DNA from 4 places in the Shewanella sp. POL2 genome. Region 3 is predicted to be linked to each of the others. Evidence: predicted binding sites of a transcription regulator. Region 3 holds the regulator's gene; each other region holds the start of a gene.
What was found. Region 3 encodes sigma-54, which starts transcription at its own class of promoters, with help from an activator protein. Its sites were predicted from a motif close to GTTGGCACGNNNNTNGNNT; they were not measured.
Positions count from the first base shown of each region.

Region 1: a site for sigma-54 is predicted at 2,995-3,013, ahead of SHEWPOL2_RS20935 (YggN family protein). Genes of this name have one in related genera too.
Region 2: a site for sigma-54 is predicted at 1,623-1,641, ahead of SHEWPOL2_RS00205 (flagellar hook-length control protein FliK). Genes of this name have one in related genera too.
Region 4: a site for sigma-54 is predicted at 3,111-3,129, ahead of flgA (flagellar basal body P-ring formation chaperone FlgA). Genes of this name have one in related genera too.

Region 1 covers NZ_AKZL01000134.1:2,271-7,446, forward strand. Annotated here, with positions in the region: gene mutY (A/G-specific adenine glycosylase) at 1-707, opposite strand, end outside; gene trmB (tRNA (guanosine(46)-N7)-methyltransferase TrmB) at 887-1,603, shown strand; gene SHEWPOL2_RS20925 (YggL family protein) at 1,651-1,977, shown strand; gene glsB (glutaminase B) at 1,977-2,891, shown strand; gene SHEWPOL2_RS20935 (YggN family protein) at 3,070-3,891, shown strand; gene SHEWPOL2_RS20940 (LysR family transcriptional regulator) at 4,296-5,176, shown strand, end outside.
Region 2 covers NZ_AKZL01000001.1:39,808-44,983, reverse strand. Annotated here, with positions in the region: gene fliI (flagellar protein export ATPase FliI) at 1-1,121, shown strand, start outside; partial or broken gene fliJ (flagellar export protein FliJ) at 1,133-1,575, shown strand; gene SHEWPOL2_RS00205 (flagellar hook-length control protein FliK) at 1,726-3,459, shown strand; gene fliL (flagellar basal body-associated protein FliL) at 3,544-4,065, shown strand; gene fliM (flagellar motor switch protein FliM) at 4,106-5,137, shown strand; gene fliN (flagellar motor switch protein FliN) at 5,150-5,176, shown strand, end outside.
Region 3 covers NZ_AKZL01000133.1:1,208-6,383, reverse strand. Annotated here, with positions in the region: gene rapZ (RNase adapter RapZ) at 1-577, opposite strand, end outside; gene ptsN (PTS IIA-like nitrogen regulatory protein PtsN) at 574-1,017, opposite strand; gene hpf (ribosome hibernation promoting factor) at 1,020-1,307, opposite strand; gene SHEWPOL2_RS20870 (RNA polymerase factor sigma-54) at 1,336-2,811, opposite strand; gene lptB (LPS export ABC transporter ATP-binding protein) at 2,918-3,649, opposite strand; gene lptA (lipopolysaccharide transport periplasmic protein LptA) at 3,646-4,197, opposite strand; gene lptC (LPS export ABC transporter periplasmic protein LptC) at 4,184-4,744, opposite strand; gene kdsC (3-deoxy-manno-octulosonate-8-phosphatase KdsC) at 4,741-5,176, opposite strand, start outside.
Region 4 covers NZ_AKZL01000001.1:68,223-73,398, forward strand. Annotated here, with positions in the region: gene flgD (flagellar hook assembly protein FlgD) at 1-206, opposite strand, end outside; gene flgC (flagellar basal body rod protein FlgC) at 231-647, opposite strand; gene flgB (flagellar basal body rod protein FlgB) at 650-1,054, opposite strand; gene SHEWPOL2_RS00340 (protein-glutamate O-methyltransferase CheR) at 1,198-2,037, opposite strand; gene SHEWPOL2_RS00345 (chemotaxis protein CheV) at 2,140-3,060, opposite strand; gene flgA (flagellar basal body P-ring formation chaperone FlgA) at 3,266-3,973, shown strand; gene flgM (flagellar biosynthesis anti-sigma factor FlgM) at 4,048-4,374, shown strand; gene SHEWPOL2_RS00360 (flagellar protein FlgN) at 4,377-4,802, shown strand; gene SHEWPOL2_RS00365 (LPP20 family lipoprotein) at 4,925-5,176, opposite strand, start outside.

The DNA of each region.
Region 1 (5,176 bases), on a different contig from region 3:
ATCCAAGCAGATTTCTCTGGGATAGTTTTCTTCGGTTTTTTACCCGGGAAATCGGTTTGCCTACCCATAAGTTGGGCCTTGCAATCGATAGCCACAGGGCAAGCGGCGCAATTGGGTTTGCTGCGAGTACAAATACTGGCACCAATATCCATCATGGCTTGGTTGTATTTTTGAATATCCTGCTCTGGCGTTAACTGTTCAGTTAATTGCCAGAGTTGCTCCTCCACTGGTTTTTGTCCAGGCCAGCCCGAAATCGCGCCATGTCTTGCTAGGACGCGCTTAACATTGCCATCGAGGATAGGATGCTGCTGCCCAAGTGATAGGGATAGCACTGCACCCGCTGTAGAGCGGCCAATGCCTGGCAGTGCTAGCACTTTCTCAAAATTCGTCGGGAATTGTCCTTGATACAAATCGCGAACCATCTTAGCGGCTTTATGCAGATTGCGAGCCCTAGCGTAATAACCAAGGCCTGTCCAATGGTGCAATACTTCATCATCCGGCGCGTTAGCGAGGGCTAATACATCGGGGAAACGCGTCATAAAACGCTGGTAATAGGGAATAACAGTCGCCACCTGAGTTTGTTGCAGCATAATCTCTGAAACCCATACACTATATGGGGTTTTATCTTGCTGCCAAGGGAGGGTTTTACGACCGTGGGTGTCGTACCAATTAACGATACGTGTTGCAAAGGAGGCTGTAGATTTCATCGGCGCAGTGTAGCGGGAGATAGGGCGGCAAACAAGTCACTCTCACAGGAAAAACAGCGCTAGATTCGCTCCGGCGAAGAATCTTGTTATACTTCGCCTCCATTAGTGCTTGCACTGTAAGTTGAACTTTGGATAATGCCCTTCTTTTTAGAGGGTGTTGTCCACGAGACGAGGCAAAAATGAGCGAAGTCACTACCGCTGAATTTAATGAAGAAGGCAAGTATCTGCGTAAGATCAGAAGCTTTGTCCTAAGAGAAGGGCGTTTGACTAAAGGTCAAGCGCAAGCCATTGAGACTCAGTGGCCAACAATGGGCTTAGATTACAGCCCAACACCATTGGATTTAGCCGAAGTTTTTGGCCGCGAAGCTGACACTGTACTGGAGATTGGTTTCGGTATGGGCGCTTCTTTAGTGCAAATGGCGCAAGAAGCACCAGAGCTGAACTTTATCGGTATTGAAGTCCATAAGCCTGGTGTTGGCTCATGCTTAAGTGATGCCGCTGCCGCGGGCGTGACCAATCTTCGTGTGTATCACCATGATGCGATGGAAGTATTAGAACATGCGATTGCCGATGGCAGCCTGACGCGTGTGCAGTTGTTCTTCCCCGATCCTTGGCATAAAAAGCGCCACCACAAACGCCGTATCGTACAAGCTGAATTTGCCGAATTGATCCGCCGTAAACTGAAGATTGGCGGCGTATTCCATATGGCAACCGACTGGGAAAACTACAGCGAACATATGCTGGAAGTGATGAATGTGGCGAGCGGTTACAAGAATCAATCTGCCGATGGTACTGTTGTACCGCGTCCGGATCATCGTCCACTCACGAAATTTGAAGCCCGCGGTCATCGCCTTGGCCATGGCGTATGGGATCTGATGTTCGAGCGTATCGCTTAATATCGTTATCTTTTTATTGGTTTTTTAACACAACGGGGAAAATCACTATGGCAACGAATCGTAGCCGTCGTTTACGTAAGAAAATGCGCGTCGATGAATTCCAAGAGTTAGGTTTTGACATCACTTGGACGTTCGATGCATCTGTCTCTGAAGCTGAAATTGATGCAACTGTCGATAAGTTTATTGATGAGGTGATTGAAGCCCGTAAGCTAGGCTTCCATGGCGGTGGTCATATCGAATGGGAAGGTATTATTGCGACCCAAACTATCGGGAAGTGCACCGAGGAAGATATCGCTGCTGTTAAGGCATTCTGGGCGGGTCAAAAAGTGACTCAACTCGAAGTTAGCGAACTGTACGATATCTGGTGGAGTTAATGCCAGAACAGGCGTTATTAGAGGAAGTGGTCGACAAAGTTCGACCCTTGCTCGGCCAAGGAAAGGTTGCTAATTATATTCCTGCGCTCGCTAATGTTGATGCTGGCAAATTGGGCATAGCCGTGACAACTATTGACGGTGAAACCATAGGCGCAGGCGATTACCTTGAGCCATTTTCAATTCAAAGTATTTCTAAAGTTTTCAGCTTAACCTTAGCGCTAACTTTATATGAAGAAACCGAAATTTGGAGCCGCGTCGGCAAAGAACCCTCGGGACACTCCTTCAATTCATTAGTCCAAGTCGAACTCGAGCGGGGTAAACCTCGCAATCCCTTTATTAATGCTGGCGCGTTAGTCATCGCTGACTTATTACAGAGCCGTTTAGGGGCACCTAAGCATCGGATGTTGGAATTGGTCAGGGCGTTGAGTCAAAACGATAAAGTTTGTTTCGATAAGCAAGTGGCGGATTCTGAATATCAGCATAGTGCTCGCAATGCGGCCATCGCCTATCTGATGAAATCCTTCGGCAATTTTCAAGGTGATGTCGATACAGTGCTGCGCACTTATTTTCATTACTGCGCCTTAAAAATGAACTGCGCCGATCTATCGCGGGCGATGCTGTATTTAGCTAATCGCGGTAAAACTTTAGACGGTACCGAGCTTATTTCGCAAGTGCAGACTCGACAGTTAAATGCCCTGTTAGCAACCTCGGGCTTGTACGATGGCGCTGGTGAGTTTGCCTATCGTGTCGGAATGCCTGGCAAAAGTGGTGTCGGTGGCGGCATTATTGCGGTGATCCCTGGGGAGCTCTCGGTCTGCGTTTGGTCACCCGAATTAGATAACCAAGGTAACTCCCTCGCGGGGACGGCGATGCTTGAGCATCTCAGCCAGCGTCTCGGACGTTCAATCTTCTGATTTACCTCTTTTATTAGCACCCTTAAGCTAAATATTGGTGAAAATCACTAATCATCTATCGGTGCTAATTTTTATAACTCCATACTAATCATATTGTTACAAAGTTGGCACATCTTCTGCTTTTTGTCTTTTAGCATGTTAGCTTAGTCGAATTACTCAGATTAAAGGATGAACCACAATGAAAATAAATACGCTATTAACTGGAGTGGCATTATCGGGCGTTATTTTAGGTGCTTCTGGCTTGCAATCAGCACAAGCGAAAACCGAGCCGCAAATTGATGAGCGCTGTGAGGTTTCCCTTAATTATGATGTGAAAGTCGAACCTAAAAAATTAGTGATGAGTGAGAAGGGCGCCGAGAAGTATCGTATCGAGGTTGACAAGTTATACGTTGAAGGCAAGCAGGTAACTTTAACTGATAAGCAGAAGAAGCTAGTTAGCCAATATGCCGATGAGGTGTCAACTCAGGTACCTGAGGTGATTGAATTAGTCAATGAAGCGGTTGCACTAGCCTCTCAAGCTGTGAGTATGGCGTTAACGCCATTGATGGGCGATGCCGCTGGCGCTAAGTTTGATGAAATGATGGCAGGTGTGCAGAAGCGTGTCGATGCCGTAGCCTACAAGCAGGGCGATAGTTTTTACCTTGGTGCGACCGAAGAGTCGATGCAAAACACTTTTAACGATGAGTTTGAACAGGAAATGGAGCAAATCGTGCAAAACTCCATTGGCACCCTGATGATGAATATCGGTGGCCAAATTCTTGCCGGCGATGGTGAGTCCTTCGATGCTAAGATGGAGGCATTTTCACAAAAAATGGATAGATTAGGCGATGATATTGAGCAGCAAATTGAATCCCAATCCAAGGGGATTGAAGCGAAAGCCGACCGTTTATGTGACCGTTTTGAAAACCTGCTAGTGCTTGAAAATCAACTGCGTAAAGAAGTGCCTGAGTTAGCACCTTACGTGTTGACGCAAAACACTCACCACGAATTGCGTGAGTAGATATCGCAGAAGATATCTAAGGGAATAAACAGGTTTTTATGCTAGAACGTTTGCCTAGCTGGCAAAATGAATAAAGCAGTATAAATGATCAATGCCTCAGCACCTTTGTGTTTGGGGCTTTTTATTGGGGAATTGTTACCAAGCACCTTGATATTAATCCCAATGCTTGCGGCTATTTAGTGTGGAATGTTACATTCTTCAGACTAATGTTTGGTATACTCTTAAAATATAATGAAAAGCTGGCAACTCAGTCAGATAAAACACTCTACTTTAGCTGACTTTTTCGGTTTAAATCTCTACAACGAACCCATTTGCTGTGAGATATTAAGGCGTTATGGAATGCTGCATTCCTGCGTTATTCCGAAAGTTTAAATCACTGTCGAAACTGCTTAAGGCGACTTTCCATGTTAGAACTGTTAGAACCTATTGCGATTTTTACTCATGTGGCCAGAGCCGGAAGTTTCAGTGCGGCCGCAAGAAGGCTTGGGATCTCTAAATCTAAGGTTAGTACGCAGGTAGCCGATCTCGAGCATAGACTCGGTGTTCAACTGATCCAGCGTACTACTCGCAGCTTAAGTTTGACTGAAGCTGGGCATTTGTTATATCTGCAAGGTGAAGAGTTACTCCGCGATGCTGAGCAGGCGATTGCTAGCGTGCATAATTTAAACGATGCGACCCGCGGCGTGTTAAAGGTGGGTATTTCTCAGTCCTTTGGCGCTATGCATATCATTCCCGCACTGCCATCCTTTATGGCAAAACACCCTGAGCTCGAACTGCAAGTCAGTTTGCTTGATCATAAGGTGGATGTGGTCAGTGAAGGTTTAGACTTACTGTTAACGATGTCTGAGCAGCTTCCCCTTGGTATGGTGGCGCGACCTTTGATGAAGTGTCAGTTCCTACTCGTTGCCTCACCCGATTATATTGCTAAGCATGGCGAACCTTCGCGTCCAGAGCAATTAGTCGACCATAACTGCTTGGTGTATCAAGGTGAGTGGCATGAGCACAGCATGTGGCAGTTTAAAAAGGGCGATGATTACTGTGAGATAGGTGTCTCAGGTAACTTTAGGGTGGATAACGCTCCTGCTTTAAAATCAGCTGCGATCAGTGGCTTAGGGGTTGTATATCTTGCTAGTTACTTGATGGAAGATGAGATCGCTAAAGGTACCTTGGTGCCACTATTGAGAGATTGGCAATTGACTCATCATTTACCGCTACAGGCGGTGTATCCACGTCGTAAGCATTTAGCGCCTAAGGTGAGTGCCTTTATTGAGTTTATTAAAGACCA
Region 2 (5,176 bases), on a different contig from region 3:
ATCTCATGCCAATTGAAGAGCTGCGTGGCGTGTTACCCGGTGCACGGGTTGTTCCCCTTGGAGAGCAGGCGGGTCTGAATGTGGGCTTATCCCTGTTAGGGCGCGTGCTCGACGGTAATGGTGTGCCGTTAGACGGCCTCGGCGCGTTATCTACCGAACAGCAGGCGCCAAGACACAGTAACGCCATCAATCCGCTTTCACGCCGTGCGATCACCGAACCACTCGATGTGGGCGTACGCGCCATCAATGCCATGTTAACTGTTGGCAAGGGACAACGTATGGGCTTGTTTGCGGGCTCCGGTGTGGGTAAGAGTGTGCTGTTAGGTATGATGACCCGAGGTACCACGGCCGACATTATTGTGGTGGGGCTCGTTGGGGAGCGTGGCCGCGAAGTCAAAGAATTTATTGAAGAAATCCTAGGTGAAAAGGGGAGAGCGCGATCGGTTGTGGTAGCTGCCCCCGCCGATACTTCACCGCTGATGCGCCTTCGCGCCTGTGAAACCTCGACTCGTATCGCTGAATATTTTCGTGATTTAGGCTATAACGTATTGTTATTAATGGATAGTCTGACTCGTTACGCCCAAGCGCAGCGTGAGATTGCTCTGGCTGTCGGTGAACCGCCGGCGACTAAAGGTTACCCACCATCGGTGTTTGCTAAATTGCCGCGTCTGGTTGAACGGGCGGGCAATGGTGGTCCTGGACAGGGTTCTATCACCGCATTTTACACAGTACTGACCGAGGGCGATGACCAACAGGACCCGATTGCTGATGCTTCTCGGGCGATCCTCGATGGTCATATTGTGCTTTCTCGATCGCTTGCTGATTCTGGGCATTATCCTGCCATTGATATTGAGGCTTCTATTAGCCGTGTGGCGCCTATGGTAATTTCCAATGAACATCTTGAGGCCATGCGCCGCGTCAAGCAAACCTATTCCCTTTATCAGCAGAATAAGGATCTGATTTCTATTGGCGCTTATGCACAAGGGAGCGATCCTCGTATTGATAATGCGATACGTCTACAACCTGCAATGAACGCTTTTCTGCGGCAAACCATGCGTGATGCCTTTAGTTTTGCTGATAGTCAAATGATGCTCGGGCAACTTGCTGCGCAATGTAAATAATTGAGGCCGTTATGGCGAATGCCGATCCCCTATTACTCGTATTAAAGTTAGCCCTCGATGCCGAGGAACAGGCTGCGCTGCTGCTCAAGTCGGCACAACTTGAGTGCCAAAAGCGCCAAAATCAGCTCGATGCGCTAAATAACTATCGCTTGGATTATATGAAGCAGATGCAGTCGCAGCAGGGGCAGGCCATTAGTGCGAGTCATTACCACCAATTCCATCGTTTTATTCGGCAAATCGATGAGGCTATTGCTCAGCAAAATCGTGTCGTAGCCGATGGTGAAAAGCAGAAACACTACCGTCAGCAGCACTGGCTAGAAAAACAAAAAAACGTAAGGCTGTAGAACTACTGTTAGAAAATAAAGAGAAAAAGCGCCAAGTCATTGAGCTCAAAAAAGAGCAAAAAATGACGGATGAATTTGCTTCGCAGCAATTTTTCCGTCGTAAGAAGTAATTAACCAATCCGACAGTCAATAATACTCGAATTTTTAATATCCATTTGTTGGCATTTTATTTGCTTGATTTATGCCAGATATAGCCAAAGCCGTATAAATTGACGTTTGCCCACGCTCTTTTTCCTCTGGGCGGATGTTTAGGAGCTTTTATGCAACAAATGAACAATATCCTATTAGTATCTAATGCGAAAAATAGTGCTGGCTCAAGTAAAATATTGGGGCAAGATGCTAATAGTGAAGACTTTTCTGCAGCGTTGGCTTTAGTCACATCCGTATCTTCCCCCTCGACTAAACCCCCAGTGTCTCAGGATGTTGCCGTCAAATCTGCCAAAGTGGAAGCCAGCACTGACGATACCAACACTGATGATGAAGCCGATATCAACTTGATTTTTGCCCAGATTGGTATGGCAAATGAGATGAAGAAAGCGGCAGCGCCGGGCGAGTCTTTGCCGCTTGAGGCTGATATCACGGTAACGGATGATGCCGATGCCGACTCACCCTCGTTATTAGTCGATGCTCCATCTCAGACCGACAACTCTATTGTTGACGGCACTTTTTCCGATGAAATGGCTAAGTACGCTCAGCCCTCTAACACTGGTCTTGGCGATAACAAACTGAACGTTAGTACTGAATCAGAAGGCTCTGGGGCAGTCGCTCCAAAGGCGGCCGGACAAAATACTGCACAAGTCACCGTACCGCTATTACAACAGCAAGCCTCACAACAGAACGCCGTTGATGCTGAAAGTGTAGAACCACAGATTTCAGCGGCTGATGTCGATGCTTTGGTTGCGGCCGTGACTGTGGCTGAGACGGATACTCAAGGTACCTCTGTTGATGAGCCGCATTTGATTGATGATGCAGCGTTACTTACAGGTCTGCGCAGCGAAAAGTTCGTTAAACCGCCCGAAAATCATATTTTACCCATCGAGGGTGAGCCCGTATTAGGGGGAAAAGAGCTTGGTACCACAGACATTGGCGCTAAGGCGATAAATGTGTCGACGCAGCCAGCAGATAAAGCACTTGCATTTCAAAGCATGGCATCACAAGCCGTTGATAATCAAACACCAATCAAAGCGGCCAATGCCTCTGCGAGTGATGTTTTAACGACGAATTCGGCCACAGCCGCGAATACTAACGATCTTAATACCTTAGGCACTAATGTAGCGACTAATGTATCAGGTACCACAGCCATCGACCCGAGTCTTACTGCTGACACCCCATCCCGCGCCGAGATTTCAGCAGGCTTTTTGCTAAAAGACGCTAAGTTAGCGGTTACTCTCGATGCGCAGCAAGATAGCCAAGTTGCTGCTTTAAGCTCTGGCAGTGAAGAGACGGGCAGCGAGTTTAAGCCTGTTGAATTTAAACCTGTATCCTCATTGCATTCTTTGACTACGCAGGTAACAAATCGTCAGGATATTCCACAAGTGCAGCTTTCCTTGCGCCAAGGTGTAGAAACTCAAAACCAAATGCAGGAGATGATCCAGCGTTTTTCACCCGTGATGAAACAGCAGTTGGTGACTATGGTAAGTCAAGGGATCCAGCAGGCTGAAATTCGGTTAGATCCGCCAGAACTGGGTCATATGCTAGTTAAAGTGCAAGTACATGGCGACCAAACGCAAGTACAATTCCATGTTGCTCAGGCGCAGACCCGCGATGTGGTTGAGCAAGCGATTCCTCGTTTACGTGAATTATTACAAGAACAAGGCATGCAACTCGCTGACAGTCACGTCTCTCAAGGTGACCAAGGACAACGCCGTGAGGGAGGATTTGCAGACAGTGGCGGTTCAAGTGGTGGAAATGTGGATGATTTCTCGGCAGAAGAACTCGATTTAGGTTTAAATCAAGCAACTAGTTTAAATTCGGGTATAGATTATTACGCTTAAGCAGGTAACCTATAGTAACAAAGTGGATTATAAACTGAGCCTTAATCCCATTCCCAAATTTAGCCTATTTAAAGAGAACAGAAAATGGCCAAGGAAGAATCACTAGAACTTGAAAGTACTGAAGCACCAAAAAGTAAAAAGAAGCTATTTATTTTTATCGGTGTGGGTGTCTTTGTTGCGCTATTAATTGGTGGCGCGCTTTGGTTTTTCCTTGGAAGTAGTGAAGAGGCTCCTGTCGAGGCCGAAGGTACTAAAACCGAAACGGCAGCGCCGGCTGCTGAGCCGGCATTGGCAGCTTATGTGCCGATGCCTCGCCCATTTTTATTTAACCTTCCAGGACCGGATCGCGCTCGGCTTGTCGAAATCAAAGTGCAACTTATGGTCAGAGGTCAAGATGATGATGTGTTGACCCAAAAGCACATTCCATTGATTGAAGATGCGCTGCTAACCACTTTTAGTGGTGCCGATGTGCAAAAGCTAAGTACACAGGCGGGTAAAGATGAATTACGACAATTAGCCCTGTTGAGCGTACAAAACACGTTGCAATCTGTAACGGGACGTAAAGTGGTTGAAAAAGTGCTCTTTACTGGTTTTGTCATGCAATAACCTTTCATCTTCAGCACCTTAAAGAGGCGAAGACAATACTGTGAGTGATTTATTAAGCCAAGACGAAATTGATGCGCTCTTACACGGGGTCGATGATGTCGAAGAGGATGATGAGCTTGATGCCGCTGGGCAGGAGGCTCGTTCCTACGATTTTTCTTCCCAAGATCGGATTGTGCGTGGTCGTATGCCCACGCTCGAAATTGTTAATGAGCGTTTTGCCCGTCACCTGCGGATCAGCATGTTTAACATGATGCGTCGCGCGGCCGAAGTGTCGATCAACGGCGTGCAAATGCTCAAGTTTGGTGAGTACGTACATACCCTATTCGTCCCAACCAGTCTGAACATGGTACGTTTCCACCCCCTAAAAGGTACTGCGCTGATTACCATGGAAGCGCGACTGGTATTTATTTTGGTGGATAACTTTTTTGGTGGTGATGGCCGTTTCCACGCCAAGATTGAAGGGCGGGAATTTACCCCCACTGAACGGCGTATTGTGCAGTTATTACTTAAAATTATCTTTGAAGATTATAAAGATGCTTGGGCACCCGTGATGGATGTGGAGTTTGATTATTTAGACTCCGAAGTTAACCCAGCGATGGCTAACATTGTCAGTCCAACTGAAGTTGTTGTCATTAACTCCTTCCATATCGAAGTGGATGGTGGTGGCGGTGATTTCCACATCACGATGCCATATTCGATGATTGAGCCAATCCGCGAATTACTCGATGCGGGCGTACAGAGTGATAAACAAGATACCGATATGCGTTGGTCGCAGGCGCTGCATGACGAGATTATGGACGTTAAAGTAGGCTTTGATGCCACCGTGGTTGAGCACGAACTCACACTCAAAGATGTAATGAACTTTAAGGCTGGGGATATTATCCCTATTGAATTACCAGAGTACATTATGATGAGAATTGAGGACTTACCGACTTACCGCTGTAAAATGGGACGTTCACGAGATAATCTAGCACTTAAAATTTACGAAAAAATCCCTCGTCCTGAGACGGTCAAATCCGAATTACAATTAGTGACGCGTAAAGGCAAAGCTAGAGACATATCAGAATTATAAAGGTGGAGTGAGATGAGTACAGATGATGATTGGGCAGCA
Region 3 (5,176 bases):
GTTCCCAATGGGGATTTGGCAAAAAGCGCACATCAAACATAAAGTCAGCTTCGGTCGGCATACCATGCTTAAAACCGAAGGACTCGAAGTTGATCACCAGTTCCTTATCGACACTGCCAAGGAGTATTTGCCGCACTTGGTCGCTGAGTTCATAGATATTCAGATTCGAGGTATCTATATAGTGATCCATCTGCTGTGACAGCGGCTCGAGCAATTTGCCTTCAAGCTTGATGGCTTCTTGCAGTGACACTCGGCTCTTCGATAAGGGATGTAAGCGCCGCGTTTCACTGTAGCGTTTGAGCAACACTTTATCGCTGGAGTTTAAGAAGAAGCTGGTGAGTTCAGTGCCCGTAGGCAGGCTGGCAAGCTGTTTAACCAGGACTTTGTCTTGCTCTGGTAAATTGCGCACGTCAACACTGATAGCAACGAGATCGTTACTGCCTTTGAGCTGTTCAAGCAAACTACCAATCAACGGCAAAGGCAAATTATCGACACAATAGTAGCCGAGATCTTCAAGCACTCTAAGTGCGACCGATTTGCCTGAGCCTGAACGCCCTGACACTATGACCAGTTTCATCCAATGATTACCTGATAGAGTTCCGTTTCATCATGCGTCTTGCGCAATTGTTTTAATATTTGCTTGTCACTGAGCTTTTCAGCCATGCATGACAAGGTACTTAGGTGCTGCTGACATTGGTCGGCAGGCACGAGTAGTGCAAATAAAATATCGACGGGTTGTTTATCGATAGCATCAAAGGCTATCGGCTCCTCACATTTTATCAATATCGCTATGGGTTGTGTTATATCGGTTAATCGACCATGTGGAATGGCGATACCGTTACCTATACCTGTGCTACCCATCTTTTCGCGCGCCACGAGGCTTTCGAAGATCTCTTGAGATGAGAGGGTGGGGTACTGGGCAGCGGCTAAGTCGCTGATGAGTTCCAGTACCTTTTTCTTACTGCCCGGAGTGGCGCAGGTTGTGCACTCCGGCCGCAGTATGGTACGAAGTTCCATTGCTAGTGTTTTGTTAACTTCTCTTTGTGTTTAATAACCTGACGATCAAGTTTATCAATCAGGACGTCTATGGCAGCATACATATCTGCATGCTCTGAAGTCGCGAAGACTTCACCACCGGTGAGGTTGATTCTCGCTTCGGCAATCTGTTGCATTTTCTCAACATTGAGCACAACGTGCACATTATTGATCTGTTCGAAATGACGTTCAAGTTTTGAAAACTTTTCCTCAACATATGCCCGTAACGATTCAGTAATCTCGATATGGTGTCCACTTAGGTTTATTTGCATAGAAACGTCCTCCGATACTCACAATAGGCTATAAGCTTTTACGCTGATTGGAAGGGGGAATAAGCATCGCTTCTCGGTACTTCGCAATGGTTCTGCGCGCAACGTTAATTCCCTGTTCTGCCAGAAGTTGAGCCATCTTGCTGTCGCTTAATGGTTTTTTCTGGTTTTCCGCTGCAACCAGTTTCTTAATGAAAGCTCTGATTGCTGTGGATGAGCACTCACCGCCATCATCCGTCCCGACGTGGCTTGAGAAGAAATATTTTAGTTCAAAAAGTCCTTTTGGGGTATGCATGTATTTTTGAGTCGTCACCCGTGAAATGGTGGACTCATGCATTTCTACCGCTTCGGCGATATCGTTAAGGACCATAGGTTTCATGGCTTCTTCGCCATATTCGAAGAAACCCTGTTGGTATTGCACTATGCAGTTTGCCACCTTGAGCAGTGTTTCGTTGCGGCTTTCAAGGCTTTTGATAAACCATTTAGCCTCTTGCAGATGGCCACGAATAAATTGGCTATCAGCTTGATTTTTTGAACTTCGGGCCATTGCTGCATATTGCTGATTTACGTTGATTTTTGGCATGCAGTCAGGGTTTAATTCGACCACCCAACGGCCGTTTTTCTTCGACACCGATACATCGGGGATCACATATTCTTCATCGACAGGGGTGATGAGTAAACCGGGGCGAGGATTTAAGGTTTGGATCAGCGCAATACTGTCCCTTAACTCGTCTTCTTTCAGTTTGGTCTTACGCATTAACAGCCTAAAGTCGCGAGCGGCGATCAGATCTAAATGATCTTTGATCAGCATGCGGGCGTTTTCGATGTGAGGGGTATCAGGCGAAAAATGAGATAGCTGGATCAGTAAACATTCGCTTAAATCCCTTGCCGCGACACCAACGGGGTCGAAATGTTGAATACGCTTGAGCACGGCTTCAACTTCGTCGAGTTCAATCTCGGGATTGCCCATGGCTTCGAGGATATCTTCAGTGCTTTGAGTGAGATAACCTTGATCGTCAATGGCATCAATAATCGCGGTGGCAATGGCTAAATCGGTTTCAGAGAAGGGTGTGAGGTTTTTTTGCCATTCTAAATGTTCGTACAACCCCTCGCTAGTTTCCCCTTGGAAGGGCATGTCATCTTCACGGCTGGCGCCAGAACCTGAGTTTGGCGATGCGGTAAAGACTTCATCCCAAGTGGTATCCATGGGTAACTCTTCGGGCAGAGATTCTTTGGTCAGCGACTCGGCAATGTCCACGGTGGAGTTATCTTGTTCCTGTGGCTGGGCAGTCGTTTCGCTAAAGTCGGTATCGGCGATATCTTGCTTACGTTCGCTAGGCGCGTCAAATTGCTCCTCTTCCAGCTCGAGAAGAGGATTAGAGTCTAAGGCTTGCTGGATTTCTTGTTGCAGTTCCAATGACGACAGTTGCAGCAGGCGAATGGCCTGCTGAAGTTGTGGCGTCATGGTTAACTGTTGACCCAGTTTGAGCTGGAGTGACGCTTTCATGTTACCGCTGATCCCTAGGTTATTATTGTGAGTTTAGGTCGCTTGATATCATATGGATGGAGCCTAGCGCTCTCAAATTCAAGGCTTATTAGCTTTGTTTTAGTAACTATAGCCTGAATTGTTCACCTAAGTACACAGCCCTAACTTGCTGATTGTCTAAGATCTCTGCGGGTGTGCCCTCGGCAATAAGATTACCGTGACTCACAATGTAAGCATGTTCACAGACGTCTAAGGTCTCGCGCACATTGTGGTCAGTGATAAGTACTCCAAGGCCTCGGCTCTTAAGCTGCTCGATAATTTTCTTGATATCGATAACGGAGATCGGATCAACGCCCGCAAAGGGCTCATCAAGCAGAATAAACTTGGGGTTGGCCGCTAAGGCGCGGGCAATTTCGACGCGGCGACGTTCACCGCCCGATAAGGACATGCCTTGGCTGTCACGAATATGGGTGATATGGAACTCTTCTAGCAGTTGCTCTAGTGCTTCTTCGCGCTGGTCACTATTGAGCTCTTTACGGGTTTGCAGTACCGCCATGATGTTGTCGTGTACGGTTAATTTACGAAAGATACTCGCTTCCTGTGGTAGGTAACCAATACCTTTGCGGGCACGCAGATGCATAGGATCGGCGGTTAAATCATCATCGTCGATAAAGATATGGCCTTTATCGCTTTTAACTAAGCCCACGACCATGTAAAAGGTGGTGGTTTTGCCCGCGCCGTTAGGGCCGAGTAGGCCGACGACTTGACCCGTTTTGACCGTCAGGCTGACATCTTTGACAACCTGACGACTCTTATAACTCTTGGCGAGATTCTGTGCTTTTAAGGTGATTTGGGTCATTTAGAATCCTGTTTTTTCACAGGTTTATCTGTTGGTGTATTTTTGAGTTCTTCCTGATAATTATCAGGTTGAATAATGGTAATTACGCGATCATCACCATTGCCGCTACTTTCGGCGATCAGTTTTTGCTGAATAATATCGTAACGAATTAAATTGCCTGTAACTTGACTACCCGCTTGGTCTAGGGTCGCTGTACCAGTTAGGGTCAACGTCCGAGTGGCCATTTCATAGCGAATCTCTTTGGCGCTAGCAGATGCTGGGCGGCCATCATCCAGGATTTGGCTGTAGGTTGCCGGATTTCCAGTAGCCAGTAAGACTTTACTATTTTCGCCTTCGACAGAAAATGCACGGAGTTGATCCGCATGGATTTTAATTGAGCCTTGAACAACTTCAACGGGACCGAAGAAAATGATCTGATTGTTTTTAATGTCCGCAGTTTGACTGACGGCTTTAATTTTCACTTCTTGCTGTAAGTCACCGATCTTGGCGAAGGCATTCATGCTTATCATTAGCATTAGGCTGGCAAGTAATATGTTATTTTGCTTCATAGGTTCCTACTACCTGACTGGTCAATTGCACTTCCTGCGCGTTAAGGTCGGCATAAAGGCCTTGCCCTTGAATATTAAAATCTTTCCCTGTGACGTAAATGATGCGGTCAGAGGTCATTATCATTGTGTTGAGATCGAGTTCTAAAAAACTGGTGGACAAGGTTTGTATCGGTTCACCAGGGCTGATGGCATCGATAATAACATTATTTTCTAATACAACCTTGCCAGTATCTTTGTTGAGTCGACCTTGATCGGCTCTGATCTGCCATTTTGCTTTACCTTGGTCGGGATACACAAGATAGACAGGCTGAATAAAGTCGGTTTGGTTTTTAAGCTCATAGTGTTCCATGTGCTTTGCCGTGACGCGACTATTGACTTGTCCTTGCTCGTTAAACTCGATGCTACGCAGATCTTCGATAATGTAGTCGGGTCTGTCTGTATCGTTCAGGCTGCTATCGGTATCGCCACCGCGTTTTTGTTGGACCTGCCAATACAGCACGAGTGCAGTACCAAAAAAAGCAATAATGGCGAGGGTCACACGACTCATATGCTCATCCCATGGGCTGAGGTAAATTTGTTTTGACTCAGAAGTAACAGATCTGTCAGCTCTCTGAGCGCGCCATGACCACCATTTAACTGGGTCACAAAATGGGCGTGTTGGCGCACATAGGGATGTCCATCGGCAACACAGACGGCAAGACCGACGACATTCATCACTGGCAGGTCGACAATATCATCACCGATATAGGCAACTTCTTCTGGTGTGACATTGTAGAGCGACAGCAGTTCTTCATAGGGGACAAATTTATTATCCACACCTTGATAAATATGGGATACACCGAGGGCCGTCATGCGGTTTTCAACAATTTTAGACTGGCGGCCTGTTATCACGGCCAGATTAAAGCCACTGGTCAATAAAGAGCGCACGCCATAACCATCGCGGGTATGGAAGGCTTTGAGCTCTTCACCCGAGTTGCTT
Region 4 (5,176 bases), on a different contig from region 3:
AGTAATGAGAAAAAATCCTCTTGAGTGAGCTGCTGACTCTTAGCCTCTGGAACAGCAGAACTATTCGGCAAACGTAATCCATCCAAAAATGGGTTACCTGTCGAGCTAGTCGAGGTTTTCGTGGTATTGGTTGATACCGTATTCGATTGAGTGTTTGTTTGAGTCAGCTGCGATGAGGTTTGACTCAGTTGGTTAATGAGGCTCACAACGTACCTCCTAAATAACGCATATTATTTACCCATCCCAAGTGTTTGTTGCAGCATAGATTTTGCCGCCTCAGCCACTTGAACATTCATCTGATATGAGCGAGAAGCTGAAATCATGTCAGCCATTTCTTCCATGACATTGACATTTGGTTTGTAAATAAAGCCATCAGCATCCGCCATCGGATGATCCGGCGAATACTCTTTTAATAGGGGCTTATCACTCTCGACTATGCCTTTCACCGTGACACCTTGGGAAGCTTGTTGCTGACTTTGCGCCTTGGCCATTTCTGCTTCGAAAATAGGATGACGAGAACGGTAAGTTTTATCTACACTGCTGGAGACTGAATCTGCGTTAGCAATGTTACTCGCGGTAGTATTTAGCCGCAGAGACTGGGCTGACATGCCAGACCCCGCAACATCGAAGATATTAAATAAACTCATGATTAATCCCCTCTCAGCGCTTTTTTCATACCGCTAAATTTACTGTCTAAAAACCCCAGAGACATTTGATATTCGAGAGCATTTTGCATAAATGCTGATTGCTCTTGTTGAACGTCGACAGTATTGCCATCCCCAGTATCGGGTTGATTCGGCACTCGAAATTTAACGTACTGCCCGGTTAGCTGCGCTAGCCCAAAATGCTGCTCATCAGCGGTCATCTCTAAGCTATTACGCTGTTGTTGCTGGGTTTTAGCAACATTTAAGGCGGCAGAAAAATCGACGTCACGGGCTTTATAATGTGGCGTATCAGCATTTGCGATATTGCTTGAAATCACTTCAGCCCGCTCAGCACGGATCCCCAACGTGAATTGGTGAACACCCAGTGCCTTATCAAAATTAATCGCCATAAAATTGCCTCCATCGTGTCACTCACGGGAACAAAGCAATTCATGTGCCAATACTTTTATGGGAGGTAATAAAGTTTGTGAGGGATATAGCAGATAAAAAAATTACCGAACTATGCCGGTAATTATCAATTAAAATCAAACCCTTAAGCTTTCTTTTGGTAATAAATGCCAGGGTTACAACGAACCATATCAAATTCATCAGTAAGGCCAGCAATGGATTCGGATGCGCCTAAAAAGAGGATACCTTTGGGATTTAACGCGGCAGCAAATTGCCGCAAAATTTTTGCTTTTGCCTCAGGGGCAAAATAGATCAACACATTTCGGAAAAAAATAATGTCAAACTTACCCAACAAAGTGTAACTCTCGAGCAAGTTATGAGCTCGGAAATTGACGAGACGTTTAACGTTATCCTTTATGCGCATGTTGCCAGAAGGCAAAGCATCAAAAAACTGCCGCTTACGTTCTTCAGACAATCCACGTGCTAACGCTAAACTATCATACTCAGCATTTTTACATCGCTCCAACATAGAAGGAGAAAGATCCGTTGCTTGAATCGAGGCACCACCAGGCAGCGCCCCTGGTTTTTTTTGCTGGTACTCTAATATGGTCATTGCTAAAGAATATGGCTCTTGACCCGACGAGCAAGCTGCAGACCATATCTTTAAAGGTCTACCTAACTTACTGTATTCTGGTAATAGCACATTATTAAGCAATTCAAATGGATAACGATCACGAAACCATAAGGTTTCATTAGTGGTCATGGCATCAATAACTTCAGCTCGTAAAGCTCGTTCCGTGGGTTTCATCGAATGCTTTACCACATCGGATAACGAAGGAAGGTTATATTTGCCCATCAATGGCGCGAGACGACTACGTACGAGGTATTGTTTATTTTCACCTAGCACGATGCCGCTATGTTGTTCTAAGAACAACCTAAATTGATTATATTCTGCTTCAGCGAGTGATTTATCAGGCACATTCACGTCCTAGATCCTATAGCAAGCACCAAAATAAGTGCACAACAATCATGTAATAAGGGCTAGATTATAGCGTAAAGCTCAACTAGGCACTAACCCACACTCTCACTACAAACTTAAATGCTTGTTCACTGCCGCAGCTAATTCGTCAGGGTTAAATTTTGCGATAAAGTCATTGGCACCAACCTTTTGTACCATGGCTTGGTTAAAGACACCGCTTAATGAGGTGTGCAGTACCACCTTGATATTTTTAAGCTTAGGATCATCACGGATCTCAGCCGTTAAGGTATAACCATCCATTTCGGGCATCTCAATATCGGAGATAATGAGTGGAATTTCATCGGCAACGTTATTCATTTCACTTGCAATGGCCTTGAGCTTATCAAGTGCCTCACGACCATCCTTTGCCGTGTCAATTTGTAAATTTAACGACTCTAACGACCGAATAATTTGCTTGCGTGCCACCGCCGAATCATCAATCACCATAATATGGTAATGCTGACTTCTATCGAGAGTAAGTTGCTCATTAACCTCTTCACTAATGGCCGTTTTGACAGGTGAGATTTCATCTAAAATCTTTTCAACATCCAAGATTTCAACCAATTCACCTTCAATCTCGGTAACCGCGGTTAAATAGGAATAACGCCCAGCACCTTGCGGTGGCGGCATAATAGCTTCCCAGTTCATGTTGATAATACGTTCAACAGAACTAACCAAGAACCCCTGCACACTACGGTTATATTCCGAAATGATGATAAAGCAATTTTCAGTGCTCGCTAACGGACGCCCTCCCGTTGCCGCACTCAGATCGATAACAGAAATAGTTGTGCCACGAATATGGGCAACTCCTTTGACGTAAGGATTGAGTTTAGGCAATGTCGTTAATGGCGGGCATTGCAAAACCTCTTTCACTTTAAATACGTTTATCCCAAACCGTTGACGACCATTTAACTTAAATAGCAATAGTTCTAGCCGGTTTTGACCTACGAGTTGGGTTCGTTTGTTGACTGAATCAAGAATACTCGACATAACTCTGCCTTGTTGTTCTGTTTATGTACGGCCCTAAAACTCGTTTGAGTATAGGCATATTAATTGCTTACGTCTTGTTATCGATAAACATAGTTGAAACTAAGTCAAACTTCTGACACCAAAAATCTAAGAAAGAAGCATTGAACAGTTTCACGCTTGATAAAAGTATAGGTGTATTCTGGCGTTACAAGCTAGTCTCTTCATTATGAAAGTAAATTTAGTCTATTTTTTGAGTATTTTCGCACTTTTTCTATCCACGGCAGCTAAGGCTGAACCCGTGATACCTAGCGTATCGGCGATATCCGAATTAGCTAAAGCCCTTATTAATGAAAAGATTGCTGTACCTGCAAATGCGAAAGTCGACATTAATCCACAAACGGTCGATAACCGAATGCTGCCAGCACAGTGCACATCACCAATAAGGGTCGAATTAGCTTCAGAACGCGAAATTAGCCGTAATAACACCATAAAAGTCAGTTGTGATACCCCCGATCTCGCCTACCCTTGGCAGATTTTTATGTCTGTTCGAGTAGACATTCTTTTTCCTGTTGTGGTCGCAACCGAAACCTTAGCGCCAGGTGAATTAATCAGTCCTTTACAGGTCGAGATCCGCTATGTTGACCAAAATAGTTTGCGTGGCATGCAATTTAGCGATACTAATCAGCTAACAGGCGTGAGAGTTAAACGCCGAGTCGCGAAAAATTATCCTATTTTTGCGAACAACCTTTGCTTTGTCTGTAAAAATGACACAGTGTCGATTTATGTGCGTTCAAATAACTTCGTACTAAAAACTGTGGGAGAGGCGCTGCAAGATGGTAATATTGGCGACCAAATTCGAATCAAAAATAGCAGTTCTAACAAAGAGCTAGATGCCATAATTACGGCGATTGGCGAAGTAGAAGTTAGAATGTAAAATAAGCTAAAGCTTTTCGATAAGCTGCCGATACCCCAGTTAAGAAATCCGTATACATGACGCTGGAGCCTAAAATGGCAATTGATATTAGCAAATTTAACGCCGGAGCGGCCGCACAAGTCCGTTCAAACAGCACTAAACAAAGCAGCGAAAGCGAGAAAACCTCTCAGGTAGCAGCTAAATCAACTCAACTAAAAGGTGACTCTGTTGTCATTACGGCTCAAGCTCAACAGTTACAAGGAGCTCAAACCAAAATGGCCAGTCTACCTGAAGTCGACCAAAAGAAGGTGGCCGAAATAAAACAAGCCATTGCCGAAGGTCGTTATAAAATTGATCCCGAAAAGTTGGCTGCGAATATTGCCAGCTTCGAAGCAGAATTAAATGAGCTTAATAAAGAGTAACTATGACAGAAATAGCTAAACTGGTAGATCAACAACACGCCCATTTGGCTGTTCTTAAACAAATTATTCTTAAGGAAAAAGGCGCTTTGGTTGACCAAAACGCCGATTTGCTTTTGTCGCTTGCTGAGCAAAAATCAACATGTCTACAAGACCTTAAAGCAAATGATGACTTGCTGGCTAGTCACAGCGATAAAGCCTTACTCACAGAGCAAGTTGAGCTATCCGATAAAATGGCAGTGGTTAAAGAGGCTCTAGCAGAATGCAAAGATCTCAACGCACAAAATGCTAGTTTGATCGAGATGAATCTTGCAAGCCTAAACCGCTTTGCTCAAGCCTTGCAGGCGAGCCGAAATGCCACCACGCTGACGTATAACGATAAAGGTAAAACATCAACAATCTCAAGCTTAGGCAATGATCTAAAAGCGTAAGGTGTTATAAGTACAAACGGATTTCAAACAAAAACCGCGCTTAGTAAGCGCGGTTTTTGTTTATCGATTATCCGTACCCAAACCATCTCATGCTTGTCTTCTGGCGGATAGGAGATAACACCTTAAAAGTAAGTGACTTCTTTAATTCTCTGTGGCCGACTCTGCTGCTGATAGATTTGCCATACCTTAGAAAAATCAAGTTCTAACTCAGTAACGTAATGCTCACCTGCGGGATAACTTTTAACTACTCTTGCGCCGCGGATCAACCCAGTGACTGAAGCTTTAACATTATCATCGGTTAGCATCCAATCACTGACACTGCTGTTAGCGGTGATCTTTTGGCCGTATACTTGTTCAGCTAGCTCACGGTAAGC